Regions from separate parts of the Streptomyces sediminicola genome, predicted to be linked through region 1. Evidence: riboswitches for the same ligand, from Rfam matches in the RefSeq annotation. Region 1 holds a riboswitch; each other region holds the start of a gene.

Region 1 (9,568 bases):
GGCGCGGTGACGACCATGTCGCACCACATCCTGGTCGTGAAGCCCAAGGACAAGGCGCCGGTCACCGCGGCCATCGCCTCCCGCAAGGGCCGCACCATCGTCTTCGTCCGCACCCAGCTCGGCGCCGACCGCGTCGCCGACCAGCTCCGCGAGGCCGGCGCGAAGGCCGAGGCGCTGCACGGCGGCATGACCCAGGGCGCCCGTACGCGCACGCTGGCCGACTTCAAGGACGGTTACGTCAACGTCCTGGTCGCCACCGACGTCGCCGCCCGCGGTATCCACGTCGACGGCATCGACCTGGTCCTCAACGTCGACCCGGCCGGCGACCACAAGGACTACCTGCACCGTGCCGGGCGCACGGCGCGCGCGGGCCGCACCGGCACCGTGGTGTCCCTGTCCCTGCCGCACCAGCGGCGCCAGATCTTCCGGCTGATGGAGGACGCGGGCGTCGACGCCACGCGCCACATCATCCAGGGCGGCGCGGCCTTCGACCCGGAGGTCGCCGAGATCACCGGCGCCCGGTCGATGACCGAGGTCCAGGCCGAGTCCGCGGGCAACGCGGCCCAGCAGGCCGAGCGGGAGGTCGCCCAGCTCACCAAGGAACTGGAGCGGGCCCAGCGGCGCGCGACCGAACTGCGCGAGGAGGCGGACCGGCTGGTGGCCCGCGTCGCGCGCGAGCGCGGCGAGGACGTGGAGACGGTCATCGCCGAGGTGGCGGCGGCCGTGGCCGAGCCGGAGATCACCCTGCCGGAACAGCCGGGCGAGCGGGACGAGTTCCGCCGTGACGACCGGAGTGACCGGGGTGACCGGGGCGGTCGTTCGTACGAGCGTCGTGACGACCGGGGTGGCTTCAACCGGGACCGGGACCGGGACCGTGGCGGTTTCCGCCGTGACGACCGGGGCGACCGGGGCGACCGGGGCGACCGGGGTGACCGGGGCGACCGGGGTGGGCGTTCCTTCGAGCGTCGGGACGACCGGCGCGACGACCGCGGCGGTTTCCGCCGTGACGACCGGAGTGACCGGGGTGACCGGGGCGGTCGTTCGTACGAGCGTCGTGACGACCGGGGTGGCTTCAACCGCGACCGGGACCGGGACCGTGGCGGTTTCCGCCGTGACGACCGGGGCGACCGGGGTGACCGGGGCGACCGGGGTGGGCGTTCCTTCGAGCGTCGGGACGACCGGCGCGACGACCGCGGCGGTTTCCGCCGGGACGACCGGGGCGGCCACCGTGGCAGCGACCGTCCGTTCAACCGCGACCGCCAGGGCGACCGCCCCGGCTTCCGCAGCGGCGGCCACGACCGCCCGTACGGCCGCCGGGACGACCACCGCGGCTCCTCCTTCGGCCGCCGCGACGACAAGCCGCGCTGGAAGCGCAGCGGCTGACGGCACCTGAGCACCGGCAAGGGCCCGCACGATCCCCTCGTGCGGGCCCTTCCGCATTCCCAGCCTGTGACGCCCGTCACTTTTTTCGCCCGCGTCTCCCCGGCGTCAACGCCGTGAACCCCCTCCGCACCCCCCACCAGGAACGGCCCCGAACAGCACGAACGCCGACGTCCCGGACGCGCCGACCGCCCGGATACCCGATCGGAGACACGGCCTCGTCCAGCTATGCTCAATGAGGCAACACCACGCACCACCCCTGGGCCCTTAGCTCAATTGGCAGAGCAGTGGACTTTTAATCCATTGGTTGTGGGTTCGAGTCCCACAGGGCCTACGGCCGCAGGCGGAGCGCATGGACTCCGACCTGCCCGCGAAGCGCCCCGGCCGGCCCGACTGGTCAGGGCGCTTCCGTGAGAGGCGTTCCCCGTACCGGCCCTTGACGTGTGTCACCAGTCGTTCTGAGCACGGGCACTCGGCGCCGTCCGCGGCGGGTGGTGGAGGGGGAGGCGGCGCGGTCCTCGTGGGGCGGTGTGTTTCCGTGCCGTCACCGTGGTCAGCCTGTTCGTCCGTCCAGCCGGAGTGCCGATGCCTCTTCCCTACGTCCTGCTCTCCGCCGCCGTCTCCCTCGACGGGTATCTCGACGACACCGGGCCCGAGCGGCTGCTGCTGTCGGGGCCGGCGGATTTCGACCGGGTCGACGAGGTACGGGCGTCCGTGGACGCGGTGTTGATCGGGGCCGGGACGATCCGGGCCGACAATCCGCGGCTGCTCGTCCACGCGGCCGCGCGGCGGGCCGCGCGGGTCGCCTCGGGGCGGCCGGAGTACCCGCTGAAGGTCACGGTGAGCGGGTCCGGGGAACTGGACCCGGCGGCGCCCTTCTGGCACACCGGCGGAGCCAAGGCCCTGCTGACCACCGACGAGGGCGCCCGGCGGGCCCGCGCGCTCGGCATCGCCGCCGACATCGTGCCGCTCGGCGACCGGATCGACTGGCGGGCCGCGCTGGAGCACCTGCATGACGCGCTCGGCGTCGAACGGCTCATGGTGGAGGGCGGCGGCACCGTCCACACCCAGTTGCTGCAACAGGCACTGGCCGACGAACTCCAGCTCGTCCTCGCCCCGTTGCTCGTGGGGGACCCGCGGGCGCCCCGCATGTTCGGGCCCGGCGCCTACCAGGCCGGGCGGCTGCGGCTGGTGGAGACGCGGCGCATCGAGGACGTCGTCCTCACCCGCTACCTGCCCACCGCCCCCGGCACCGGCCCCGCCGTCACCGCCGCCGACCGGCACTGGCTGGCGCTCGCCTGCGAACTGGCCGAGCTGTGCCCGCCCTCGCGGACCGCGTTCAGCGTGGGCGCGGTCGTCGTCGCCGAGGACGGCACCGAACTCGCCCGGGGCCACTCCCGGGAGGGCGACGACCCGGTCGCCCACGCCGAGGAGGCCGCCCTCGCCAAGACCGACCCCGCCGACCCCCGGCTCGCCACCGCCACCGTCTACAGCAGCCTGGAGCCGTGCGCCCGCCGCGCCTCCCGGCCCGCGCCCTGCGCCCGGCTGATCCTCGACGCCGGGGTGCGCCGGGTGGTCACCGCCTGGCGCGAGCCGGACACCTTCGTGGCGGACGCGGACGGCAGCGGGGTGCTCGCCGCCAAGGGCGCCACCGTCGTCGTCCTGCCCGAGTACGAGGAACGGGCCACCGCGCCGAACCGCCACCTGACCGGCTGAGACGCCCGCCGGGGCGCCTGGGGAAACAGATGTGCGCCGGGCCCCCGGGATGACGTACACTGGAGACACAACGACGCGGGGTGGAGCAGCTCGGTAGCTCGCTGGGCTCATAACCCAGAGGTCGCAGGTTCAAATCCTGTCCCCGCTACTGAAGGCCGGAGGCCGGAATCCTTGAGGATTCCGGCCTCCGGTGTGTTGTCGGTGACGTCCGGCGTGATCGTCGACGTCCCCTGCCGCGCGTGCTCACCGGCCTCCGGCGCTGCTCGGCCGTCGCCGTCGCGCCCGCCCCGCCGCCGTGCCCGCCCCGTCGCCGCCCTGCTCGCGGCGCCCCCCGTTCCGTCATCCGATCGGCCCCGTACCGCTCGCCGCCCCTCCCCGCTCCCGCGAACCTGGACGTCGGGACGGCAAGCGGCACGGCAGCGGGGTGGCGGGAGACGAGTGGTGCGGCCAGGTGACGTGGACGACGAGGGAGCGTTCGCCAGGGCCGGCGGCAGGCTCCCCGGCGACCCCGTGCCCGACCCGGGCCTCGGCGACGCGACCCGGTCCCCCGTGCGCCCGCCCGGGCGCGGCGGGCGCCGCACCCTCGTCCGCGTGCTCCCCGTCCTGATCCTCGTCGTCGCCGTCCTCTACGACCTGTTCACCCCCCGCTCCTTCACCGCGGGGCCGCTCTACACGGCCGCCCCGCTGGTCGCCGCGCCGGTCTACTCGCGGCGCGGCACCGTGCTCACCAGCGCCGCCTCGGTCGTCTCCGTCCTCGCGCTCCAGAGCGGCAAGGGTGTCCTCTACTACGTCGACTCCCTGACCGAACTGGCCACCATCGCCACCGTCGCCGCGCTCGCCATCCTCTTCAACGCCTTCGTCCGCCGCACCGACGAACGCCTTGCCTCCGCCCGCGAGATCGCCGAGGCCGCCCAGCGCGCGGTGCTGCCCGCCCCCGCCGAACGCATCGGCGGCTTCGAGATCGCCGCCCGTTACGAGGCCGCCCAGGCCGACGCCTTCATAGGCGGCGACCTCTACGCCGTGCAGGACAGCGCCCGGGGCGTCCGGGTCATCGTCGGGGACGTCCGTGGCAAGGGCATGGGCGCGGTCGCGGCCGTCGCCGTCGTGATCGGCGCCTTCCGCGAGGCCGCCGAGCAGGAGGCCACGCTGGAGGCGGTCGCGCAGCGGCTGGAACGGGCGCTCGCCCGCGAGGGCACCCGGCGCGAGGGGCTGGACGCCTTCGAGGGGTTCACCACTGCCGTCCTCGCCGAACTCCCGCACGGCGACGGCACCGTCCGCATCGTCAACCGGGGCCATCCGCCGCCCCTGTTGCTGTACGCCGACGGCACCCTCGGCCAGGTGCCCGTGCGCGAACCGGCCCTGCCGCTCGGCATGGGCGACCTCGGCGTCTGGCCCGACCGCGCCGAGGAGTCCTGCTTCCCCGGCGGCGCCACCCTCCTCCTCTACACCGACGGACTGACCGAGGCCCGCGACGAACGGGGGGAGTTCTACGACCCGTACGCCTACCTCGCCGGCCGTTCCTTCCGGCATCCGGCGGAGTTGCTGGACACCCTCGCCGAGGACGTACGCCGCTACTCCGGGGACGGTATGGCCGACGACATGGCGCTGCTCGCCCTCCGCCGCCCCTGATCCGCCGCACCCCGTGAGCCCCGCGTCCGGGACCCGCCGTCACGATCCGTGACCGGACGACCGCCCTGCGCATAACAACTGACACACCATCAGAAAATCGTGGTGTGAGGCGCTCCACCAGAGGCGGGTCAACTCGCCCGGTTTTCACCGGTCGTGGGGCCTAAGTCCGTGCCGGGACCGTTAATGATCAAGAGGAACGGCTTGGATTCCCTGCCCGGTGTCTATTAACGTTCGATAACGCAGCGCGGTCGTCCCAGCCGTCACAGAAGGCGGCTCCGCGCGCACGCGCCGAATCCCGCGAGGGAACCGGGGAACCACCACATTGGGGTGAATCGTGTGTGTGCCGCCGTGGAGACGCGGCCGGTATACGCGCGTAGGAGACCTTCCTGCTCCGAACCCGTCAGCTAACCCGGTAGGCGGAAGGAAGGAAAGGAGCGCGCCCACGTGGCGTCCAACCGGCCCGCCCCCGAGGCTCCGTCCGTACCCGGCGGGTACGACGGCGACACCTTCGTCTACGGCGGTCCCCACCCCGACGACGGCCCCTTCGAGGAGTGGAACCCCACCGCCGACACCGTCCGGCCCGTCCGGGGCAGGCACCGCGTCGCCAAGCAGCGCGGCGGGCTCGCCCGCAGCTCCACGGTCCTCGGCGTCGGCGTCATCGCGGCCGTCGGCGCGGGCGGCATGGCCACCGCCGCCCCCGGCAAGTCGCCCGTCTCGATCTCCTTGCCCGACCTCCCCTCGGTCGGCTCGCTGATCTCCACCCCCGAGCCGGAGCCCGAGGGCTCCAGCACCCCGCTCAGCGGTATCGGCGCCTCCACCGGCGACACCGACGAGGGCGCCGGCGACGCCGGTGAGGCGCTGCGGGCCCGGATCATGGCCCAGGCCGAGCAGCAGCAGGACCAGGTGGCGAGCAAGGCCGCCGCCGAGGCCGCCGCCGCCGCGGAGAAGCAGGCCGTCGAGGCCGCCGCCAAGGCGGAGAAGGAGGCCAGGGCCAAGGCCGCCGCCGCCAAGGAGAAGGCGGAGGAGGAGGCCCGCAGGAAGGCCGAGGCCGAGCGCCTGGCCGAGCTGGCCCGGCAGTACGCGCTGCCGACCTCCGCCTACACGATCACCTCGACCTTCGGGCAGTCCGGCTCCATGTGGTCCTCCGGCTACCACACCGGGCTCGACTTCGCCGCCCCCACCGGCACCCTGATCAAGGCCGTGCACACCGGCACGATCACCGAGGCCGGCTGGGCGGGCTCCTACGGCTACCGCACGATCCTCACCCTGGAGGACGGCACCGAGCTGTGGTACGCGCACCAGTCGTCGATCAACGTCAGCGTGGGCCAGCAGGTCAACACCGGTGACGTCATCGGCCGCGTGGGTGCCACCGGCAACGTGACCGGCCCCCACCTGCACTTCGAGGTCCACCCCGGTGGCGCCGACAGCGGTGTCGACCCGACGGCGTGGCTGCGGGGCAAGGGCCTCGGCATCTGAGGCATCCGGCGCCCCGAGCGCCCGGCATCCGGCACCCCGGGCCGGGCAGCCGGCGCGGCACCCCGCGCCGGCCCGGTGGCGGGCCCCGCCCACCTCGACGCGAGACCCCCGTGGCCCCGCCCCGCGCGGTGACCGCGGCGACCCCCTGGAGGACCCCGGCGGTCCTGGCGGCCAACCCCCCGACGCCAGGGCTGCCGGCTTCCGGCGCGCGGGCCGCCCCGCCGAACGGCCCACCCACGGAATGACCGCGTCCGGCGCGGGCGTTGACGTACGACATGACGTATCCGCGCCCTCTCGGCTCCTCCGGTCTCCAGGTCTTCCCGCTCGCCCTCGGCGGCAACGTCTTCGGGTGGACCGCCGACCGCGACCGCTCCTTCGCCGTCCTCGACGCCTACGCGGCTGCCGGCGGCAACTTCCTCGACAGCGCCGACTCCTACTCCGCCTGGGTGGAGGGCAACTCCGGCGGCGAGTCCGAGACCGTCATCGGCGAGTGGCTCGCCGCGCGCGGCAACCGCGACGACATCGTGATCGCCACCAAGGTCAGCCAGCACCCGGAGTACCGGGGCCTGTCCGCCGGCACCATCAAGGCCGCCGCCGACGCCTCGCTGCGCCGCCTGGGCACCGACCACATCGACCTCTACTACACCCACTTCGACCAGCCCGAGGTACCGGTCGAGGAGATCATCGGCGCCCTCGACGAACTGGTGACGGCCGGCAAGGTCCGGTACATCGCCGCCTCCAACATCTCGCCGGAGCGGCTCGCGAGGTCCCTGGAGTTCTCCGAGCGCGAGGGACTCGCCCGCTACGTCGCCCTCCAGCCCCACTACAACCTGGTCTCGCGCGACACCTACGAGGGCCCGCTGCGCGACCTCGCCGAGCGGTCCGGACTCGGCGCCGTCCCCTACTTCGCCCTCGCGGCCGGCTTCCTCACCGGCAAGTACCGGCCGGGCGTGGAGGTCGACAGCCCGCGGGCCGGGCGGGCCGGCGCCCACCTGGAGAGCGAGCGCGGCCGTCGGGTCCTCGCGGCGCTCGACGAGGTCGCCGGGGCGCACGACGCGCCCCTCGCCACGGTGGCCCTCGCCTGGCTCGCGGCCCAGCCGACCGTCGCCGCGCCGATCGCCTCCGCGCGGACCGTGGAGCAGCTTCCGGCGCTGCTCGGCGTGGCGGAACTGAGCCTCACGCCGGAGGAGATCACCAAGCTGACGGACGCCTCCGCCTGAGCGCGGCGCCGGTACGCGGCCCGGGGCGCCTCGACCGCGCCGGGCCGCCGGTCCGCGTCGGCGGTCAGCCCGTCTCGGGCCGGGCGTGGGGGACGCGGCGGAAGACCAGGTCGTTGACGACGTGCCCCTTCTCCAGGCCCTGCCCCTCGAAGCGGGTCAGCGGCCGGTGCGCGGGGCGGGGGGCGAAGCCGCCGTCGGCCCGGGTGTTCTCGAAGTCCGGGTGCGCGGTGAGCACCTCCAGCATGTGCTCCGCGTACGGTTCCCAGTCGGTGGCGCAGTGCAGTTCGGCGCCGGGGGCCATGCGGGAGGCGGCCAGCGTCAGGAACTCCGGCTGGATCAGGCGCCGCTTGTGGTGCCGCTTCTTCGGCCAGGGGTCGGGGAAGTAGACGCGCAGTCCGGCGAGGGAGTCCGGGGCGAGCATCTCGCGCAGGAGGATGATCGCGTCGCCGTTGGCGACCCGGACGTTGGTCAGCCCGTCGCGTTCGGCGAGGGCGAGCAGGTTGCCCTGGCCGGGGGTGTGCACGTCCACCGCGAGGATGTCGACCCCCGGGTCGGCGGCCGCCATCCGCGCGGTGGCCTCGCCCATGCCGAAGCCGATCTCCAGGACGACGGGGTGGTCGTTGCCGAACAGGGCGGGCAGGTCGAGGACCCGCTGCCCGTCGACGTCCAGGCCCCAGGTCGCCCAGAGCCGCTGGAGGGCGTCCGCCTGCCCGGCGGTGACCCGGCTCCGGCGGGGCTGGAAGCTCCGGATGCGCCGCTCGAAGTGGGAGCCGGCGGGGTCGGCCTTCGGACCGTCCGGGAACCGTGGCTCCCCCTTGGCCCGGGTGTGGCGCAGGGAGCCGCCGGCGGGCGCGGCGGGGGCCGCGGAGGCCGGACGGTGGGCGGGGGTGCGGTGGGAATCAGACACAGTGAGTCGATTTTACGTGGGACGGGCGAGCGCCGGAGCGAGCGCCGGTGTGGGGCCTCGGGAAGGGGGCGGGCGGACCACACGCCCCTGGCCGGGGCGGAGCGGGGCACGGTGGGCCGCCTCGTGCGGGCGGCGGCCCACCGGACCGGGCCGGACCGGCCCGTGGCGCGGGCCGACCCGGTCAGGGGCCGGCCGAGGGGCGGCGCGGGGTCAGGCCGGGGTCACCAGGAGCGGGCGGGCCCGCTCGCGGAGTTCGGCCACGCGCGGTTCGTCGCCGTAGGGCTCCAGCCGGTGCAGCAGGTCCTTGACGTACTCGGTGGTGCGGGCGGACGAGATGCGCCCGGCCACCTCGACCGCTCGTACGCCCTGTTCGCAGGCGGCGTCCAGGTTCCCCGACTCCAGTTCGGCGACGGCCGAGACGACGAGTCTGAGCCCGTGCGAGCGGACGAACTCCTCGGTCGGCCTCGACAGCGCCTGCTCGGTGAAGCGGCGGACCTGGCCGGGTGCCTTCAGGTCCCGGTAGCACTCGGCGGCGTCGGCGGCGAAGCGGTCGTAGGAGTAGAAGCCGAGCCAACTGGGGTCGCTGTCGCCGGGGCGGGACCTCTCCAGCCAGCTCTCCGCCGCCTTCAGCGCCGTCCCGGCCGCTGCGGCGTCCCCGGCGCGGGCGTGGGCCCGCGCCTCGACCAGGCGGAAGAAGCTCATGGTGCGGGCGGTGGCCAGACCGCGGTTGCGTTCGAGCGCGGCCTGCGCGAGGTCCACGCCCTCGTCCCCGAAGCCCCGGTAGGTCGCCTGGAGCGACATGGAGGCGAGCACGTACCCGCCGAGGGGCACGTCGGCCGCCGCGCGGGCCAGCCGCAGCGCCTGGATGTAGTACCGCTGGGCGGCCTCCTGCTGGCCGGTGTCGAAGGCCATCCAGCCGGCCAGGCGGGTCAGTTCGGCCGAGGCGCCGAACAGCGCGCGGCCGACCTCGTCGGAGTAGGCGCCGAGCAGCAGCGGCGCCGCCTCGACCCGTAAGCACTCGGGCACCATCGAGGAACGCCAGTCGCCGCCGCCGTACTTGGAGTCCCAGCGGCGGGCGTCCTCGGCGGCCTCCCGGAGTTTGCGCACATCGCTGTGGCCGACCTTCAGGGGTGCGCCGGAGCCCTCGGCCGGGCCCACGTCGCGCGCCACCGAACTGTCGGCCGGGGTTATCAGCCAGCGCGAGGCGGGGGTCGCGTACGCGCTCACCGCGAACGAGCCC
Region 2 (9,568 bases), 3.1 Mb from region 1:
GGGACCACACGACCTGAGGGGGCTGTCCGGACCGGACCTCGCCCGGCTCCCGGGCGAGATACGGGAGTTCCTGGTGAACGCGGTCGCCCGGACCGGCGGGCACCTCGGACCCAACCTGGGCGTGGTGGAGCTGACGCTCGCCCTGCACCGCGTGTTCGACTCGCCCACCGACCGCATCGTGTGGGACACGGGCCACCAGTCCTACGTGCACAAGCTGCTGACCGGGCGTCAGGACTTCTCCAAGCTGCGCGGCAAGGGCGGCCTGTCCGGCTACCCCTCCCGAGAGGAGTCCGAGCACGACATCGTCGAGAACAGCCACGCCTCGACCGCCCTCGGCTGGGCCGACGGTCTCGCCAAGGCCCGCCGGGTGCGCGGCGAGGACGGCCACGTCGTCGCGGTCATCGGCGACGGCGCCCTCACCGGCGGCATGGCCTGGGAGGCGCTGAACAACATCGCCGCCGCCAAGGACCGGCCGCTGATCATCGTCGTCAACGACAACGAGCGCTCCTACGCGCCCACCATCGGCGGCCTCGCCCACCACCTCGCCGCCCTGCGCACGACCGACGGCTACGAACGGATGCTGGCCTGGGGCAAGGACGTCCTCCAGCGCACCCCGGTGGTCGGCAGCACCGTCTACGACGCCCTGCACGGCGCCAAGAAGGGCTTCAAGGACGCCTTCGCCCCCCAGGGGCTCTTCGAGGACCTGGGGCTGAAGTACCTCGGCCCCGTCGACGGACACGACCTCGGCGCCGTCGAGTCCGCGCTGCGGCGCGCGAAACGCTTCGGCGGGCCCGTCCTGGTCCACTGCCTCACGGAGAAGGGCCGCGGCTACGCACCCGCCCTCGACCACGAGGAGGACCACTTCCACAGCGTCGGCGTGATGGACCCGCTCACCTGCGCCCCGCTCGCCCCCGCCGCCGCGCCCTCCTGGACCTCGGTCTTCGGTGACGAGATGGTCCGCATCGGCGAGGAGCGCGAGGACGTCGTCGCCCTCACCGCCGCCATGCTCCACCCGGTGGGCCTCGGCCGCTTCGCCGACCGCTTCCCCGACCGCGTCTGGGACGTCGGCATCGCCGAGCAGCACGCCGCCGTCTGCGCCGCCGGCCTCGCCACCGGCGGACTCCACCCCGTCGTCGCCGTCTACGCCACCTTCCTCAACCGCGCCTTCGACCAGCTCCTGATGGACGTCGCCCTCCACCGGTGCGGCGTCACCTTCGTCCTGGACCGGGCCGGCGTCACCGGCACCGACGGCGCCTCCCACAACGGCATGTGGGACATGTCCATCCTCCAGGTCGTCCCCGGCCTGCGCATCGCCGCCCCGCGCGACGCGGGCCAACTGCGGGCCCAGCTCCGCGAGGCGGTCGCCGTCGACGACGCGCCGACAATGTTGCGCTTCCCCAAGGAGTCGGTGGGGCCGGAGGTGCCCGCCGTCGGCCGGGTGGGCGGGATGGACGTCCTGCACGCGGCCGACGTCCCCGAGGTCCTCCTCGTCTGCGTCGGCGTGATGGCGCCCGTCTGCCTCCGGGCGGCGGACCTGCTCGCGGCGCGCGGCATCGGCTGTACGGTCGTCGACCCCCGCTGGGTCAAACCCGTCGACCCCGCCCTGCCGCCGCTCGCCGCCCGGCACCGGCTGGTGGCCGTCGTCGAGGACAACAGCCGCGCCGGCGGGGTCGGCTCCGCGGTGTCCCTGGCCCTCGGCGACGCCGAAGTCGACGTGCCGGTACGGCGGTTCGGCATCCCCGAGCAGTTCCTCGCGCACGCCAAGCGCGCCGAGGTGCTCGCGGACGTCGGCCTGACGCCCGTGGAGATCGCCGGCCGGATCGGCGCGAGCCTGGCCACCGCGGACCGTCCCGGCAACGGCCCGGCCGCCCCGTCAGCCCAAGGAGAGAACTGAATGACCAAGGAGTTCGATCTCGGCGCCCTCCTCGCCGAGCGCGGAGCGGAGCGCTACGAGCTGCACGACCGCCACCTCAACCACCAGCTCCCGCGCATGCTGCGCACCATCGGCTTCGACAAGGTCTACGAGCGGGCCGAGGGCGCCCACTTCTGGGACGCGGACGGCAACGACTACCTCGACATGCTCGCCGGGTTCGGTGTGATGGGCCTCGGACGCCACCACCCCGTCGTCCGCAAGGCGCTGCACGACGTGCTCGACGCCTCGCTTCCCGACCTGACCCGCTTCGACTGCGCGCCGCTGCCCGGACTGCTGGCCGAACGGCTGCTCGCCGCCAGCCCGCACCTGGACCGGGTCTTCTTCGGCAACAGCGGGACGGAGGCGGTGGAGACCGCGCTGAAGTTCGCCCGCCGCGCGACCGGCCGGCCGAGGGTCCTGTACTGCTCGCACGCCTTCCACGGGCTGACCACCGGCTCGCTCTCCGTCAACGGCGAGGCCGGCTTCCGCGACGGCTTCGGCCCGCTGCTGTCCGACACGGCCGTCCCGCTCGGCGACCTCGACGCGCTCGCCCGCGAGCTGCGCCGGGGCGATGTCGCCGCGCTGATCGTGGAGCCGGTCCAGGGCAAGGGCGTGCACGAGGCGCCGCCCGGCTACCTGCGCGGGGCGCAGGAACTGCTGCGGCGGCACAAGGCACTGCTCATCGCCGACGAGGTGCAGACCGGCCTCGGCCGCACCGGGAAGTTCTACGCCTACCAGCACGAGGAGGGCGTGGAACCCGACCTGGTCTGCGTGGCCAAGGCGCTCTCCGGCGGCTATGTGCCGGTGGGCGCCACACTGGGCCGGGACTGGATCTTCCGGAAGGTGTACTCGTCGCTGGACCGGGTGCTGGTGCACTCGGCGAGCTTCGGGTCCAACGCCCAGGCCATGGCGGCCGGCCTCGCCGTGCTCGCGGTGATGGAGGACGAGGAGGTCGTCGCCAACGCCGCCGCCGTCGGCGAACGGCTGGCCTCCCGGCTCCGGGCGCTGGTGGACCGGTACGAACTGCTGGCCGACGTGCGCGGCCGGGGGCTGATGATCGGCATCGAGTTCGGCCGGCCCCGCTCGCTGCGGCTGCGCAGCCGCTGGACCATGCTCCAGGCCGCCCGCAAGGGCCTCTTCGCGCAGATGGTCGTGGTCCCGCTGCTCCAGCGGCACCGCATCCTGACCCAGGTGTCCGGTGATCACCTCGAAGTGATCAAATTGATCCCGCCGCTGATCATCGACACCGCGGACGCGGACCGCTTCGTCGACGCCTTCACCGAGGTGATGGAGGACGCGCACGAGGGCGGCGGGCTGATGTGGGACTTCGGCAGGACGCTGGTCAAGCAGGCGGTGGCCAACCGGTAGGCCGGACCACACCGGGGCCGAGGGAGCCGTGGCTTGCCTGTGAGGCAAGAAAATTGCCTCGCGGGCAAGTTTCCGGCTGAATGGAGGCATGACCTCCCCCGACACCGATCCGCCGGAGGGACCGCCGGGCGCGGTCCCCTCCGTGGTGGCGCCGCGACTGCGCGCGCTGCGCCGCCGGGCGGCCCTCACGCTGGAGGCCGCGGCCCGGGCCGCCGGACTGTCGCCCGCCCACCTCTCCCGGCTGGAGACCGGGCAGCGCCAGCCTTCGCTGCCGATGCTGCTGTCCCTCGCCCGCGTTTATGGTACGACCGTCTCGGACGTGCTCGGCGAGACGACCGCGGAACGCCAGGCGGTGGTACGCGCCGGGGACCACGAGCCGACGGTCGCCGGGGGCTGGACGTACTGGCAGGCCGGCGGGCCCGGCCGGGGGATGCAGGCGCTGCGCGTCCGGGTGCCGCACGGCACTCAGGGCGACATCGTCCGGGTGCACCCCGGTGAGGAGTGGCTCTACGTCCTGCGCGGACGGCTGCGGCTGCGGCTGGGGGAGGCCGTGCACCGGCTGGGGCCGGGCGACAGCGCGCACTTCGACTCGCTGACCCCGCACCGGATCGCGGCCGAGGACGGCGACGGGGTGGACATCCTCTTCGTCCACACCCTCTTGCAGAGCCCGACGGCCGCGCTGTGCCTGGGGCCCGCCACCACGCTGACACACCACACCATGGGAGAGACGTCATGAGCATGCAGGAGAGGTTCCCGCGCGCCCTGTGGGTCCGGCTCGTCATCTACATCGCCGTCGGGCACGTCTTCGGCGGGTTCCTCTACCTGCTGTTCGAGGTGGGCGGCAAGTAGCCGTCCGCGCGGGGCGGGTGGCTCACTCCAGCATCCGCTCCCGCAGCCGCTCCCGGGTCCGCGGTGCGAGCCGCAGTCCCTTCTCCAGGTACGTGTCGACGTCGCCCCAGGTCTCCTCGACGGTCTCGAACGCCGCCGACAGGTACTCGGCGCGGGCGTCGAAGAGCGGGCTGAGCAGTTCCATCACCTCGGCGGAGTAGGCCGAGGCGGAGTCGCCGTTGCGGTGCACCTTGTAACGGCGGTGGGTGGCGTTGGACTTCAGGTAGTCGTCGAGGACCGCCTCGCGCTCGACGCCGACGGCCAGCAGCGTGACCGCCACGGACAGGCCCGCCCGGTCCTTGCCCGCCGCGCAGTGCATCAGCGCGGGCACGCTGTCCTCCGCGAGCGCGTGCAGCACCCGGGAGTGCTCCGCCGTCCGCTCCCGGACCATCGACCGGTAGGAGGCGACCATCCGGCCGGCCGCCTTGCCGTCGTCGAGGACGGAGCGGAGCTGGTCCAGGTTCCCGTCGCGCACCATCGTCCAGAACTCGGCGCCGTCGGCCGGGTCGCTCAGCGGCAGGTTCACGTTGCGCACGCCCGGCAGCGCGACGTCCGGGCCCTCCAGCCGCTGGTCGGCCGCGTTGCGGAAGTCGAAGACCGTGTGCAGGCCCAGCGAGGCGAGGAAGGCGGTGTCCTCGTCGGTCGCGTGCGCGAGGTGTCCGCTGCGGAACAGCACGCCGTGACGCACCCGCCGTCCGTCCACCGTCGGCAGTCCGCCCACGTCACGGAAGTTGCGCACGCCTGCCAGCTCGGGTTCGGTCGACGGCACCTGCTGCGTCACGAGGGCTCCTCCCACTCCCGCCCGCCGGCGCTGCTCGACGGCGGGCACGAGTCGACGATACGACATGCCCCGACCGCGAGGGCGAGTTGTCCACAGGGCACGAAGAGCATGCCGCGCGTGCCCCGGCGGTCCCGGCGCCGCGCCCGGCGCGCGCCTCCCGTCCCGGATGCGCCGGGGGAGCCCGCGGCCGCTCGGGAGGTACCGGGTGACGCGGAGAGTTCGCCCGACCTGTAGGTGAGTTGGGTGGATTGTCCTGATTGGCGCCTTGCTCCCTACTCGCCCTGGAGTAAAAGGCGCCGGAGCGGGGCCGCGTGAGCAGGCTCATATCCGTGACGGTGCGTTGCCCAGCATGTTCACGTAATCCGCCTGTGCCGGCCGGGGTTTGAGGGGTCCTCTCCTTCCGGTTCCCACGCAGGGTGACCGCTGCTACCCGTATTGGATCATCCGAAACGCCCGTTCGGGGAACCGCTCGCTTGTTCCCCCGCGTCCCCGTCCCTTACGTTCACCACCGATCCGGACGGACGCCTAATCCTGCCGCCGACCGGAGTCCGCACACACCCACCACCCGTACCCGGCAGGAGCGGGGGACCCACAGGTATCACCGCCTGTTCCGGTTCCCGGAACGGCTAGGGGTCAAGTCGCGCCACGGCGCGGCCGGGCATCTCCAGCCCGCACCCGACAGCTCACCTCGCAGGCGCCGGAGAGGAATTCGTCATGCCCGCCAAGGGTAAGCACCGTCGTACCAAGGCCCAGCGCCTCACCCGCACCCTCGCCTTCGCCGGCACCGGCGGCGCCGCGCTCGCGCTGCCGCTGATGGGTGCCGCCGGCGCCCACGCCGCCCCCGCGCACTCCGTCGCGGAGCAGTCCGTGCGCTCCGTGCCGGCCGCCGCCAAGCCGGCCGGCGAGAAGGACTCCGCCTCCCGCACCTACACGGTGAAGCGGGGCGACCACCTCTCGAAGATCGCCGTCGAGCAGCACGTCAGCGGCGGCTGGAAGAAGCTCTACGCCGACAACCGCGAGGCCGTCGGCTCCGACCCGTCGCTGATCCACCCCGGCCTGAAGCTCACGCTCACCGGCAAGCCCGCGGCCACGCAGTCGCCGGCCTCCTCCTCCGAGGGGTCCGCCGCCGCGAAGCCGGCCGCGCCGAAGCCCGCCGCGAAGCCGGCCGCGCCGAAGCCGGCCGCCAAGCCCGCCGCGCCGAAGCCGGCCGCCCCGTCGACGACCACCACCTCGACCACGGCCCAGTCCACCGGCACCACCGGCGGCTACGTCTCGCCCGTGCCCGGCGGCACGGTCGGCACCCCGTACCACCAGAGCGGCAGCATGTGGTCCAGCGGCTACCACACCGGCACCGACTTCGTCGTGCCCACCGGCACCTCGCTGAAGGCCGTCGGCTCCGGCACCGTGGTCTCCGCCGGCTGGGGCGGCGCGTACGGCAACCAGGTCGTCATCAAGCTCGCCGACGGCCACTACGCCCAGTACGCCCACCTGTCCGCGCTCTCCGTCTCCGCCGGCCAGAGCGTCACCGCCGGCCAGCAGGTCGGCCTGTCCGGTGCCACCGGCAACGTGACCGGCCCGCACCTGCACTTCGAGATCCGCACCACCCCGGACTACGGCTCGGACATCGACCCGATCGCCTACCTGCGCTCGCACGGCGTCTCCCTCTGACCCTCGCGCGCCGCACCGCCGGAGGCCGGACCCCGCACCCCGGGGCCCGGCCTCCGGGCGTTCCCGCGCCGGACAGCGGGCGCCGCGCCACCGCGTGACACCCGGTCGCCTATTCCGGCCGGCCGGTTCGCGCGGCGTGGTCTTTCTCACCGGCCGTCAACCCCTTCCTACGGTCGCGTAGGTCACAATCCACCGTGAATCATGGGCCGGTGTGGCAGACGATTCGAAGAGTGACAGCAGAGCAGTGATCGGGTCGTACGTGGCGGTGGGGGACAGCTTCACCGAGGGCGTCGGCGACCCCGGCCCCGACGGGGCGTTCGTCGGCTGGGCGGACCGGGTCGCCGTCCTGCTCGCGGACCGCCGACCCGAGGGCGACTTCACCTACACCAACCTGGCCGTACGCGGCAGACTGCTCGACCAGATAGCCGGGGAACAGGTCCCCCGGGCCGTGGAACTCGCCCCGGACCTGGTCTCCATCTGCGCGGGCGGCAACGACATCATCCGTCCCGGCACCGACCCCGACGAGGTCGCCGAACGCTTCGAGCGGGCGGTGGCCGACCTCGCGGCGGCGGCCGGCACCGTCCTGGTGGCGACCGGCTTCGACACCCGCGGCGTCCCCCTCCTCAAGCACCTGCGCGGCAAGATCGCCACCTACAACGGGCACGTGCGGGCCATCGCCGACCGGTACGGCTGCCCGGTGCTCGACCTGTGGTCGCTGCGCGGCGTCCAGGACCGCCGGGCCTGGGACGCCGACCGGCTGCACCTCTCGCCCGAGGGGCACACCCGGGTGGCGCTCCGCGCGGGCCAGGCGCTCGGCCTGCCGGTGCCGGCCGACCCCGACCAGCCCTGGCCGCCGCTGCCGCCGCGCGGCACCCTGGAGGTCCGGCGCGACGACGTGCACTGGGCACGGGAGTACCTGGTGCCGTGGATCGGCCGACGGCTGCGCGGGGAGTCCTCCGGGGACCATGTCACGGCCAAGGGGACGCTGTCGCCGGACGCCATCAAGACGCGGATCGCCTCGGTGGCGTGAGACCTCGCCCGCTGCCCGTGGGCGGGCCCCGGCGGGCGACGCCCGCCCACGCACGGGCAAGCGGGCCCCGGGCCGGGGTCCTCGTCGGCCCCGGCCCCGCGCCCGCGCCGCTCACGCGTCGCCGGTGCGGGCGGTGGGCGGCGCGTCCGCCAGGTCGCAGGAGTCGCGGAACCCCTGGCTGGTCAGCCCGAGCGCGGAGTTGAGGCGGGAGCGCAGGTTCTCCACGGCGACGATCGCCGTCAGCTCGACGAAGGCCGGCTCGCCCAGCCGGTCCCGCAGCCGGGCGGCGAGGTCGTCGCCGACGGCCGGCGGGGTCACCGTCATCGCCTCGGCGTACTCCAGCACATCGCGTTCGAGCGGCGAGTACAGCTCGCTCTCCCGCCACACCGGCACCGCCTGGAGCCGGGCGCGGTCCACACCGTGGGCGACGCTCTGCCAGTAGCCGAAGTCCATGCACCACGAGCAGCCGATCGCGCCCGCCGCGGCCAGCTCCGCGAGCGCCTTCAGCCCGGGGTCGAGCCGGTTCCAGCGGGCCACCGACCGCTCGAAGCGCAGATCGCCCCGGAGCACCCGGGGATTGTGCGCGAGCGCCCTGCCGGGGTCGAGGACCTTTCCGTACGTACGCCGGGAGTACCACTCCATCGCCCGGAAGAGGAGCGTCCGGGGCGGGGTGAGGGATACGCGGGCCATGGGGATCACCCTCCAGTGCGTCGCTCGTGCCGCGTGCCGTCCGGGACACCGCCCGGGGCGTCCCGCCGGTACGACGAGACGGACCGGGACGGATGTGACATCCGCTCCCGCCGGGCCGGGTCCGTGCCCGGCCGTCCTTACGAAACGATCACCTCGCCGTACCCATAATGAAAGTCTGACCTACTTTCCCTGGAGGTGCCGTGGCCGGCTTCCGTCCCCCGCTTTCCGGACTCGACGCCCTGCGGCCGGCGTCCTTCGGAGCAGACCCCGACGGTGAGCGCATGGCCCGTATCCGCAGATCACCGCATTACCGCGACGGCGTCTTCCTGAACCCCGGCGGCCCCGCCCGCACCCGCCCCTCCGGATCGGCGCGGGACGTCGCGAAGGTCTTCCTCGGCCGGGAGTCCCGGCTCGCCCGCGCGCCCCGGGGCACCGTCCCGGTGCACGCCACCACCGTCGCCGACCTGGCCCGGCCGCCCGCCGGCGGACTCCGGCTGACCTGGATGGGGCACTCCAGCGTGCTCGCCGAGATCGACGGACACCGGGTGCTGTTCGACCCGGTGTGGGGCGAACGCTGCTCCCCGTTCCCCTTCGCCGGGCCCCGGCGGCTGCACCCGGTCCCGCTGCCGCTGGCCGCCCTCGGCCCCGTCGACGTCGTCGTCATCTCCCACGACCACTACGACCACCTGGACCTGCCCACCATCAGGGAGCTGGCCCGCACCGACACCCTCTTCGCGGTGCCGCTCGGCGTCGGCGCCCACCTCGAACACTGGGGGGTCCGGGCCGACCGGCTGCGCGAACTGGACTGGCACGAGTCGGCCCGGGTCGGCGACCTCACCCTCACCGCGACCCCGGCCCGCCACTTCTGCGGACGCGGACTGCGCAACACCCAGCACACCCTGTGGGCCTCCTGGGTCGTCGCCGGGCCGGACCACCGCGTCCACCACAGCGGCGACACCGGTTACTTCGACGGCTTCCGGGAGATCGGCGCCGCGCACGGCCCCTTCGACGCCACCATGATCCAGATCGGGGCCTACGCGCCGTTCTGGCCCGACATCCACATGACGCCCGAGGAGGGCGTCCGCGCCCACCTCGACCTCCAGGGCGGGGGCCCGGCGGGCGTCCTGCTCCCCATCCACTGGGGCACCTTCAACCTCGCCCCGCACCCGTGGGCGGAGCCCGGCGCGTGGACGCGCGCCGCCGCGGAGGCGGTCGGCCAGCGCGTCGCCCT
Region 3 (9,568 bases), 2.0 Mb from region 1:
CGCCAGCAGGCCAGCACGTCGCCGGCGGCACCGGGTACCGCGTAGGCGTGCCGGGCACGGCCCTCGCCGCCGAGGAGGGCGACGCCGGCGCGCAGCTCCCAGTCCTCGTCGAAGTCGAGGCGGTGGTCCTCGTCGAAGGGCACGTCGACCATGCCGTGGTCGGCGGTGACGTAGAGCGCGCTGCGCGGGGGCAGTTGCTCGGCGAGGCGCCGGACCAGTCCGTCGACGTGGGAGAGCCGGCCGCGCCACTCGTCGGAGTCGACGCCGTAGCGGTGGCCCGCGCCGTCCACCTCGGCGTAGTACGTGTAGACCAACGCGCGGTCGGCGTCGGCCAGTTGCCGGGCGGCGAGATCCATCCGGTCCTCGCCCGAGAGGCGGCCGTGGAAGGTGCCGCCGCTGAGCGCGACCCGGGTGAGCGGGGTGGTCTCGAAGGCGGGCGAGGAGACCTGGGCGGCGTGCGCCCCGGCGGCGTGGGCGAGCCGGAAGACGGTGGGGTGGGGCTGCCAGAGGGCGGGCTCGGTCCACGGCTGCCAGCGGAGCTGGTTCATCAGCGCGCCGGTGTCCGGGTTGCGCACGGTGTAGCCGAGCAGGCCGTGCGCGCCGGGCACCTGGCCGGTGCCGACGGAGGCGAGGGAGGTCGCCGTGGTCGCCGGGAACCCGGCGGTGACCGGCCGGCCGGTGCCGCCCCGGGAACTCGCCAGCAGCGAGGTCATGAAGGGGGCCTCGGCGGGGTGGGCGCGGAGCTGTTCCCAGCCGAGGCCGTCGATCAGGAAGACGCAGTTGCGGTCGGCGGGGGCCAGGTCCGTGATGCCAGCGGTCATGCCGGGCACGCCCATGCCGGCGGCGAGCGTCGGCAGCAGGTCGGCGAGGGAGCCGGTGCCGTACTCGGGCACCGGGGCCGAGGCGACGGGCAGCGGTTCCGGGTGGGTGTCCCAGGCGGCGGGCTGCGCCATCAGCGGGCGGGGTCCGTGGTCGCCTCGGACAGGGCCTGGGCGAAGGTGAGCGCCTGGCGCACCGTCTCCGGCCCGTCGCCCGCCTCGCTGACGCGCAGGCTGAGGTCGTCGGCGGTGGAGCTGCCGGTGTAGCCGTGGTCGGCCTCGCAGTTGGGGTCGCCGCAGGCGGCGGGCTCCAGGTCGAGGCGGGAGACGGCGCCCCAGCCGATGGTGAGCACGATCTCCCGGGGCAGGGTGCCCGGGGTGTACTGCTCGGGGTTGGCGACGACGCGGCTGACCACGATGGACGAGATCCGGCCGAGCTTGACCGACTCGGTGGACGTGGTCGCGTAGGGCGTCGGCGAGGTGTCGTCGGCGGCCTGCTCGTCGGTGTGGCTGACGATGAAGCGGTTGCCGGTGAGCACGAGCACCGTCACGTGACGGCGCACCTCGTTCTGGTCGAACGTCGTCTCCTGGTGGACCAGGTACGACCGAACCGGCTCGCCGCCCACGGCGGCTTCCACCGCCTCGGCCACGAGGGCCGGGTAGTAACCACTGCGTTCGATCGCCGCGCGCAGCCCCTGGGTCGTCGTACTGGTCTTGGCCATGCGGTCCATCCTACGGTGGCGTGCCGACTGCGCGGGACGCTCGTGCCGTCTCCGTGCCCGTCCGTGTGCGCTCAGTACGCCGGGAGGGTCCGGGGACCGAGGTCGTCCCTGGCCGGCGGGGGTGCGAGGCGGACGGCGGCGCCGAGGACGCTCAGCCCGTGCGGGGCGACGACGACGGGCTCCAGGGTCACCGCGACGACCTCCGGATGGTCGTCCACCAGCCGCGAGACGCGCAGCAGCAGCTCTTCCAGCGCGGGGGTGTCGACGGGGGCGGAGCCGCGCCAGCCGAAGAGGAGCGGGGCGGTGCGGACGGCGCGGACCAGGGTGGCGGCCTCCCGATCGGTGACCGGTATCAGCCGGTGGGCGGTGTCGCCGAGGAGCTGGGTGGCGGCCCCGGCGAGGCCGAAGGAGAGCACCGCCCCGGCCGCGGGGTCGATGACGGCGCGGACGACGGTGTCCACGCCGCGCGGGGCCATCCGCTGGACCACCGGCCGCAGTTCCCCGGGCGGGCCGAACAGCTCGGTCAGCTCGGTGTACGCCCGGCGCAGTTGCTCCTCGTCGGCGAGGTCGAGGCGCACGCCGCCGAGGTCGGCGCGGTGGCGCAGGTGCGGGGCGGTGGCCTTGAGGGCGACCGGGTAGCCGAGGGCGCGGGCGGCGGCGACGGCCGCGTCGGGGGCGGGGGCGGGCAGGGCGCGGTGGACGTGGACGCCGTACCGGGCGAGGAGGTCGCAGGTCTGGTCGGTGGAGAGGGTGAGCCCCTGGCCGCGGGCGAGGTGGCCCTCGATCAGGGCGGCGGCGCCCTTCTCGTCGATGTCCTCGTACTCCGGCACCTTGCCGGGGTCGGCGGCCTCGCGCCGCCACCGGGCGTAGGAGACGGCCTCGGCGAGGGCGCGGACGGCGCGTTCGGCGGCGGGGTAGGCCGGGATGAGGTGGGCGCCGTCGGGGGCGGGGACGGCGGGGTGCCCGGCGGGGGCGGGGCGGGAGTCGTCGGGGGCGGCGGCCTGCGGGGCGGTGCTCGCGGCGGCGGACAGGGCCTCGGCGAGGCCGCCCAGCTCGACGTGGACGACGAGGACCGGCTTGCCGGGGAGGGTGGCCGCGGCCGACCGCAGGGCCTCGGCGAGGGCGGCGTCCCCGGCCGAGCCCTCCCCCAGCGTCGGGATGGCGGTGACCACCACGGCGTCGCTGGTGTCGTCGGCGAGGGCCCGGGAGAGCGCGGCGTGGAAGTCGGCCGGCGAGGCGGCCGTGGTCAGGTCCTGCGGGGGCTGCGGGCGCAGTCCCTCCGAGAGGCAGGCGTCGTAGGTGAGCAGGCCGAGCGACTCGGAGTTCCCGAGGATCGCCACCCGCGGGCCGGCGGGCAGCGGCTGCCGGGCGAGGAGGAGGCCGGCGTCGACCAGCTCGGTGATGGTGTCGACGCGGATCACACCGGCCTGCCGCAGCAGCGCGGAGACGGTGGCGTGCGGCAGCCGGGTCGCGCGCACGGCGTGGCCCTGGGGCGCGGCGCCGCCGTGCCGGGCGCCCTGCACCACCACCAGGGGTTTGGCGGCGGCGGTGCGCCGGGCGAGGCGGGTGAACTTGCGGGGATTGCGGATCGACTCCAGGTACATCAGGGCGACGTCCGTGTCCGGGTCGTCGTACCAGTACTGGAGGACGTCGTTCCCGGAGACGTCGGCCCGGTTGCCGCAGGAGACGAAGGTGGAGACGCCGGTGACGCCGGTCACCCCGCCGCCGCGCCGCTGGATGCGGGAGAGCAGGGCGATGCCGATGGCGCCGGACTGGGCGAACAGGCCGATGCGGCCGGCGCGGGGCATCTCGGGGGCGAGGGAGGCGTTGAGCCGGATGCCGGGGGCGGTGTTGATCACGCCGAAGGCGTTGGGCCCGATGACGCGCATGCCGTACGAGCGCGCCTGGCGCACCAGGGCGCGCTGGCGCTCGCGTCCCTCGGGTCCGCTCTCCGCGTATCCTGCGGAGATCACGACGAGGCCCTGGACGCCGTGTTCACCGCAGTCGGCGACGGCCTCGGGGACCTGGGCGGCGGGCACGGTGATCACGGCGAGGTCGACGGGGCCGTCGATCTCGCGGACGAAGCGGTGGGCGGGGACGCCGTCCAGCTCCTCCAGGTCCTCGGGGAAGGCGTGGTTCACCGCGTGCAGGCGGCCGGTGAAGCCGGCCCCGCGCAGGTTGTCCAGGAGGCCGCGGCCGACGCCGCCGGGGGCGCGGCCGGTGCCGACGACGGCGACGGAGCCGGGCTGGAGCAGGCGCTGCACGGAGCGGGCCTCGGCGCGGTGCTCGCGCGCGTACTGCACGGCGAGGGAGCGGTCGGTCGGTTCGAGGTCGAATTCGAGGTGGACGACGCCGTCCTCGAAGCTGCGCTTCTGCGTGTAGCCGGCGTCCGTGAACACCTTGATCATCTTGGTGTTGGCGGGCAGCACCTCGGCGGCGAAGCGGCGGATGCCGCGCTCGCGGGCGACGGCGGCGATGTGTTCCAGCAGGGCGGAGGCGACGCCGCGGCCCTGGTGGGCGTCCTGGACCAGGAAGGCGACCTCGGCCTCGTCGGAGACGGGGGGCGGGGGACCGCCGCCGGGGGCGGGGCGGGAGGAGGCGGGTGTTCCGCCGGCGCCGATCCGGTCGTAGCGTACGGTGGCGATGAACTCGCCGCCGATCGTGGCCGCGAGTCCCACCCGGTCCACGAAGTCGTGGTGGGTGAAGCGGTGGACGTCCTTGGCGGACAGGCGAGGGTACGGCGCGAAGAAGCGGTAGTACTTCGACTCGTCGGAGACCTGCTCATAGAAGCTGATCAGGCGCTCCGCGTCATCAACGGTGATGGGGCGGACGCGTGCGGTGCCGCCGTCGCGCAGCACCACGTCGGCCTCCCAGTGGGCGGGGTACTCGTGCCGGTCCGGCGAGGTCTGCATGGGCCCCAGCGTACGGCTCGCGTACGACAGGGGCGCCGGGCAGGCCGTGGAGGACGGAAGACCGGACCGAGGCCGCGGTCCGGGCGCCACCCCGGCGGGCGCCGCACGCCCGTCCGGAGCCGCTTCACGATATGGGAAACTGGTCTAGACAACCCCTGAACTCCGAAGGGCAGCATCACATGGCTGAGCGCCGCGTCAACGTCGGCTGGGCCGAGGGCCTCCACGCCCGCCCCGCCTCCCTCTTCGTCCGAGCCGCCACGGCCACAGGCGTCCCGGTGACGATCGCCAAGGCCGACGGCGACCCCGTCAACGCGGCCTCCATGCTGGCCGTCCTGGGCCTGGGCGCCCAGGGGGGCGAGGAGATCGTCCTCGCCTCCGACGCCGAGGGCGCGGACATCGCCCTGGACCGGCTGGCCAAGCTGGTCGCCGAGGGTCTCGAGGAGCTTCCCGAGACCGTCTGACCCGGGACGCCGCGGACCGCGCCGCCCCCACGACACGCGAGGGCCCGCCCGAGGAGACTCGGGCGGGCCCTCGCTTCGCCGGGCGCCGGCGCGGTCCGCGGCGTCAGATCGCGACGCCGTGGCCGCGCAGGTAGGCGGCGGGGTCCATGTCGGTGCCGTAGTCGGCGCCCGAACGGACCTCGAAGTGCAGGTGGGGTCCGGTGACGTTGCCGGTGGCGCCGGCCAGGCCGATCTGCTGGCCGGGGGTGACCGCCTGGCCCGCGAAGACGCCGATGGACGACAGGTGCCCGTACTGGGTGTACGTGCCGTCGTGCATCTTGATCACGACCTGGTAGCCGTACGCGCCGCCCCAGCCGGCCTCGACGACCGTGCCGGTGCCGACCGACCGCACCGGGGTGCCGGTGGCGGCGTGGAAGTCGATGCCGGTGTGGCTGCCGGAGGACCACAGGGCGCTGCCGGCCCCGTAGGCGGTGGAGACATAGGAGCCGGCGATCGGCGCCACGAAGGTGTTCAGACGCTCGCGCTCGGCCTCCCGGGCGGCGCGCTCCTGGGCCTCGCGGGCCTCCGCGGCGGCCTCGGCGGCCCGCTCGCGGGCGGCCTTCTGCGCGGCCTCCCGGGCGGCGGCGTGCTGCGCGGCCTGCTTCTGCGACTCGGCCTGGGCGTCGATCTCCCCGGCGACGGAGTCACCGATGGTGACGACCGGGGTGAGCCCGGTCTGCTCCGGGGACGGCTCGTCGGCGAGCGCCGGGGCCGCGAGGTTCCCGACCACTCCGCCGGTGGCGAGGGCGGCGACACCCGCCGCGCGGGCGGTGGTGCGGTGCATCTTGCCGGGGCGGCGATGCTTCCCGGTGGCGCGCGTGAACGCCATGTGGAGGCTGGTCCTTTCCTTCCCTCTCGCCTACCGGGTTAGCTGACGGGTTCGGAGCAGGAAGGTCTCCTACGGACCCCCTCGCCTGCGCGCGGGCGTCCGATTCACCCCAGGGACTGCACACGGGTCCCCGGCTCCCCTGGCTCGCGCCGTACGGGGACTCGGCGATGGCTGTCCGGTGCCGCGGGCGCGGCGCACTGCCTGACGAACAGCCCGGACGAAGCTAAACGGGCCCGGCGTCAATCCTCAAACGCACCAAGGTTTTTGTAGCGTACGCCACAGGGCAGACGGGCAGCCTCCCCCTCAATTCGGACACGGGGCGGCCCCGGTGACGTCCTGCCACCGGGGCCGCCGCACGCGTCCGGGACCGCTCACTCGGCCGGGACGACCGTCACCTCGCCGATGCCGAGGGCCTCCACGGGGGCCTTGATCTTGGCGGCGTCGCCGACCAGGACGGTCACCAGGCGGTCCACCGGGAAGGCGTTGACGACCGCCGCCGTGGCCTCCACGGTGCCCGTCGCGGCGAGCTGCCGGTACAGGGCGGCCTGGTAGTCGTCGGGCAGGTGCTGCTCGACCTGGTCGGCGAGGGTGCCGGCGACGGCCGCCGCCGTCTCGTACTTGAGCGGCGCCACCCCCACCAGGTTCTGCACGGCCACGTCCCGCTCGGCGTCGGTCAGCCCCTCCGCGGCGAGCGTGCGCAGCACCGTCCACAGGTCCGACAGGGCGGGGCCGGTGTTGGGCGTGTCGACGGAGCCGCTGATGGCGAGCATCGAGGCGCCGGTGCCGTCGGGCGCGGAGCGCAGCACCTGGCCGAAGGCACGGACGCCGTAGGTGTAGCCCTTCTCCTCGCGCAGGACGCGGTCCAAGCGGGAGGTGAGGGTGCCGCCGAGGCAGTACGTGCCGAGCACCTGCGCCGGCCAGACGCGGTCGTGCCGGTCGGCGCCGGTGCGGCCGATGAGGAGCTGGGTCTGGACGGCGCCGGGACGGTCCACGATGACGACCCGGCCGGTGTCGTCGGCGGTCACCGGCGGCACCGGACGCGGCTCGGTCGTGGAGCCGGTCCAGGCGCCCAGGGTGTCGGCGAGCAGCGCGTCCGGGTCGATGCCGGTGAGGTCGCCGACGACCACGGCCGTGGCGGTGGCGGGGCGGACGTGGCGCTCGTAGAAGGCGCGGACGGCGGCCGAGTCGACGGCGGCGACCGTCTCCTCGGTGCCCTGGCGCGGCCGGGACATGCGCGAGCCGGCCGGGAACAGCTCCTTGGACAGCTCCTTGGCGGCGCGGCGCGCGGGGTTGGCCAGTTCGTGCGGGATCTCGTCGAGCCGGTTGCGCACCAGCCGCTCGACCTCGCCGTCGGCGAAGGCGGGCGCCCGCAGGGCGTCGGCGACCAGGCCGAGCGCCTTGGCGAGCCGGGAGACCGGCACCTCCAGGCTCAGCCGGACGCCGGGGTGGTCGGCGTAGGCGTCGAGGGTGGCGCCGCAGCGCTCCAGCTCGGCCGCGAACTCCTCGGCGGTGTGCTTGTCGGTGCCCTCGGAGAAGGCCCGCGCCATGATGGTGGCGACGCCGTCGAGTCCGGCCGGCTCGGCCTCCAGCGGCGCGTCGAGCAGCACCTCCACGGCGACGACCCGCTGGCCGGGGCGGTGGCAGCGCAGCACCGTCAGGCCGTTGCCCAGGGAGCCCCGCTCGGGGGCCGGGAACGCCCAGGGGCGGGCGGCGCCGGACTGCGGGCGGGGGTGGAATTCCATGGTGGCCAGGTCGGTCACTGGGCCGCCTCCTCGTTCTCGTCGGTGGCGCCGGTCTCGGCGGCGTCGCTGTCGGCTGCGGTGGGCTCGTAGACGAGGACCGCGCGGTTGTCGGGGCGCAGCCGGGCCGCGGCGACCTCGCGCACCTCCTCGGCCGTCACGTCGAGCACCCGCCGGACGGCGGTGAGGGCGAGCTGCGGGTCGCCGAACAGGACGGCGTACCGGCACAGTTCGTCGGCGCGGCCGGCGACCGTGCCGAGCCGGTCCAGCCACTCGCGCTCCAACTGGGCCTGGGCGCGCTCCATCTCCTCGGCGGTGGGGCCCTCCGCGGCGAAGCGGGCCAGCTCCTCGTCGACGGCGGCCTCGATCACCGGGACCTCCACGTCACCGGACGTCTTCACGTCCAGCCAGCCCAGCGAGGGCGCCCCGGCCAGCCGCAGCAGGCCGAAGCCGGCGGCGACGGCCGTGCGGTCGCGGCGCACCAGGCGGTTGTAGAGGCGGGAGGACTCGCCGCCGCCCAGGACGGTGAGGGCGAGGTCGGCCGCGTCGCACTCCCGCGTGCCGTCGTGCGGCAGCCGGTAGGCGGCCATCAGGGCACGGGCCGGGACCTCCTCCTCGACGACCTCGCGCAGCTCCTCGCCGATCACGTCGGGCAGCGCGCCGTCCCGGGGGGCGGGCTTGCCGTCGTGGGAGGGGATGGAGCCGAAGTACTTCTCGACCCAGGCGAGGGTCTGCTCGGGGTCGATGTCGCCGACGACCGAGAGCACCGCGTTGTTCGGCGCGTAGTAGGTGCGGAAGAACTCCCGCGCGTCCTCCAGCGTCGCCGCGTCCAGGTCGGCCATCGAGCCGATCGGCGTGTGGTGGTAGGGGTGGCCCTCCGGGTAGGAGAGGGCGGTCAGCCGCTCGAACGCGGTGCCGTAGGGCACGTTGTCGTAGCGCTGGCGGCGCTCGTTCTTGACGACGTCGCGCTGGTTCTCCATCGACTCCTCGTCCAGGGCGGCGAGGAGGGAGCCCATCCGGTCCGCCTCCAGCCAGAGCGCCAGCTCCAGCTCGTGGGCCGGCATGGTCTCGAAGTAGTTGGTGCGCTCGAAGCTGGTGGTGCCGTTGAGCGAGCCGCCGGCCCCCTGCACCAGTTCGAAGTGCCCGTTGCCCTTGACCTGACCCGAGCCCTGGAACATCAGGTGCTCGAAGAGGTGAGCCAGACCGGTGCGCCCCTTGACCTCGTGGCGCGAACCGACGTCGTACCAGAGGCACACCGCCGCGACCGGGGTCAGGTGGTCCTCGGAGAGCACCACGCGCAGGCCGTTGGCCAGGCGGTGCTCGGTCGCTGTCAGGCCCCCGGAGCCTGCCTGGGCTGTGGCCGTGTGACCCATGGGCATGTACGTCCCTTCGCTCGCGAAATCTCGTGCGGAACCGCGTGGAACTGCGGCATTCCCGCCGTTCCCGCCACTGTATGCAAGCGCGCGGGCGGCCGGTGGAGTTCCCGCTCCTCGTACGCCCTCAGCGAGATGACCGTGGCGAGGGCGCCGGTGCCGAGGGCGTACGCTGCGGATCGGCGCCGGGCGGGCCGACCGTGACCCCACCCCGTCTGTCCCTGTCGGTGCCCCGGTCCACAATGGTCCGCGTCAGATCCCCGTCCACGCTTCAGCAAGGAGCCGGCAGCGATGGCCCGCCGTAGTACGAAGACCCCGCCGCCCGACGACGCGTACGAGGAGAAGATCCTCGACATCGACGTCGTCGACGAGATGCAGGGCTCCTTCCTCGAGTACGCGTACTCGGTCATCTACTCCCGCGCCCTGCCGGACGCCCGCGACGGCCTCAAGCCGGTGCACCGCCGCATCGTCTACCAGATGAACGAGATGGGCCTGCGCCCCGAGCGCGGTTACGTCAAGTGCGCCCGCGTGGTGGGCGAGGTGATGGGCAAGCTCCACCCGCACGGCGACGCCTCGATCTACGACGCGCTGGTGCGCATGGCGCAGCCCTTCTCCATGCGCGTGCCGCTGGTGGACGGCCACGGCAACTTCGGTTCGCTGGGCAACGACGACCCG

The links. Region 1 has a riboswitch for cyclic di-AMP ahead of VM636_RS16255 (M23 family metallopeptidase). Riboswitches for the same ligand answer to the same signal wherever they lie in the genome.
Positions count from the first base shown of each region.
Region 2: linked by a shared signal. The riboswitch ahead of VM636_RS02740 (LysM peptidoglycan-binding domain-containing M23 family metallopeptidase) and the one ahead of VM636_RS16255 (M23 family metallopeptidase) in region 1 are both predicted to bind cyclic di-AMP.
Region 3: linked by a shared signal. The riboswitch ahead of VM636_RS07555 (M23 family metallopeptidase) and the one ahead of VM636_RS16255 (M23 family metallopeptidase) in region 1 are both predicted to bind cyclic di-AMP.

Region 1 is NZ_CP144555.1:3,707,297-3,716,864, forward strand. It holds gene VM636_RS16230 (DEAD/DEAH box helicase) at 1-1,383, shown strand, start outside; tRNA gene VM636_RS16235 (tRNA-Lys) at 1,642-1,714, shown strand; gene VM636_RS16240 (dihydrofolate reductase family protein) at 1,966-3,096, shown strand; tRNA gene VM636_RS16245 (tRNA-Met) at 3,171-3,244, shown strand; gene VM636_RS16250 (PP2C family protein-serine/threonine phosphatase) at 3,553-4,725, shown strand; cyclic di-AMP (ydaO/yuaA leader) riboswitch at 5,002-5,159, shown strand; gene VM636_RS16255 (M23 family metallopeptidase) at 5,170-6,201, shown strand; gene VM636_RS16260 (aldo/keto reductase) at 6,477-7,421, shown strand; gene trmB (tRNA (guanosine(46)-N7)-methyltransferase TrmB) at 7,486-8,256, opposite strand; gene VM636_RS16270 (hypothetical protein) at 8,539-9,568, opposite strand, start outside.
Region 2 is NZ_CP144555.1:590,888-600,455, reverse strand. It holds gene dxs (1-deoxy-D-xylulose-5-phosphate synthase) at 1-1,894, shown strand, start outside; gene VM636_RS02760 (aspartate aminotransferase family protein) at 1,895-3,280, shown strand; gene VM636_RS02755 (XRE family transcriptional regulator) at 3,369-4,016, shown strand; gene VM636_RS02750 (DUF6126 family protein) at 4,013-4,129, shown strand; gene VM636_RS02745 (tyrosine-protein phosphatase) at 4,152-4,949, opposite strand; cyclic di-AMP (ydaO/yuaA leader) riboswitch at 5,502-5,659, shown strand; gene VM636_RS02740 (LysM peptidoglycan-binding domain-containing M23 family metallopeptidase) at 5,664-6,617, shown strand; gene VM636_RS02735 (SGNH/GDSL hydrolase family protein) at 6,862-7,647, shown strand; gene VM636_RS02730 (carboxymuconolactone decarboxylase family protein) at 7,759-8,337, opposite strand; gene VM636_RS02725 (MBL fold metallo-hydrolase) at 8,538-9,568, shown strand, end outside.
Region 3 is NZ_CP144555.1:1,749,513-1,759,080, forward strand. It holds gene VM636_RS07535 (nucleotide pyrophosphatase/phosphodiesterase family protein) at 1-953, opposite strand, end outside; gene VM636_RS07540 (DUF5998 family protein) at 953-1,540, opposite strand; gene VM636_RS07545 (bifunctional GNAT family N-acetyltransferase/acetate--CoA ligase family protein) at 1,612-4,452, opposite strand; gene VM636_RS07550 (HPr family phosphocarrier protein) at 4,632-4,913, shown strand; gene VM636_RS07555 (M23 family metallopeptidase) at 5,017-5,781, opposite strand; cyclic di-AMP (ydaO/yuaA leader) riboswitch at 5,794-5,958, opposite strand; gene VM636_RS07560 (pitrilysin family protein) at 6,153-7,541, opposite strand; gene VM636_RS07565 (pitrilysin family protein) at 7,538-8,899, opposite strand; gene VM636_RS07570 (DNA topoisomerase IV subunit A) at 9,185-9,568, shown strand, end outside.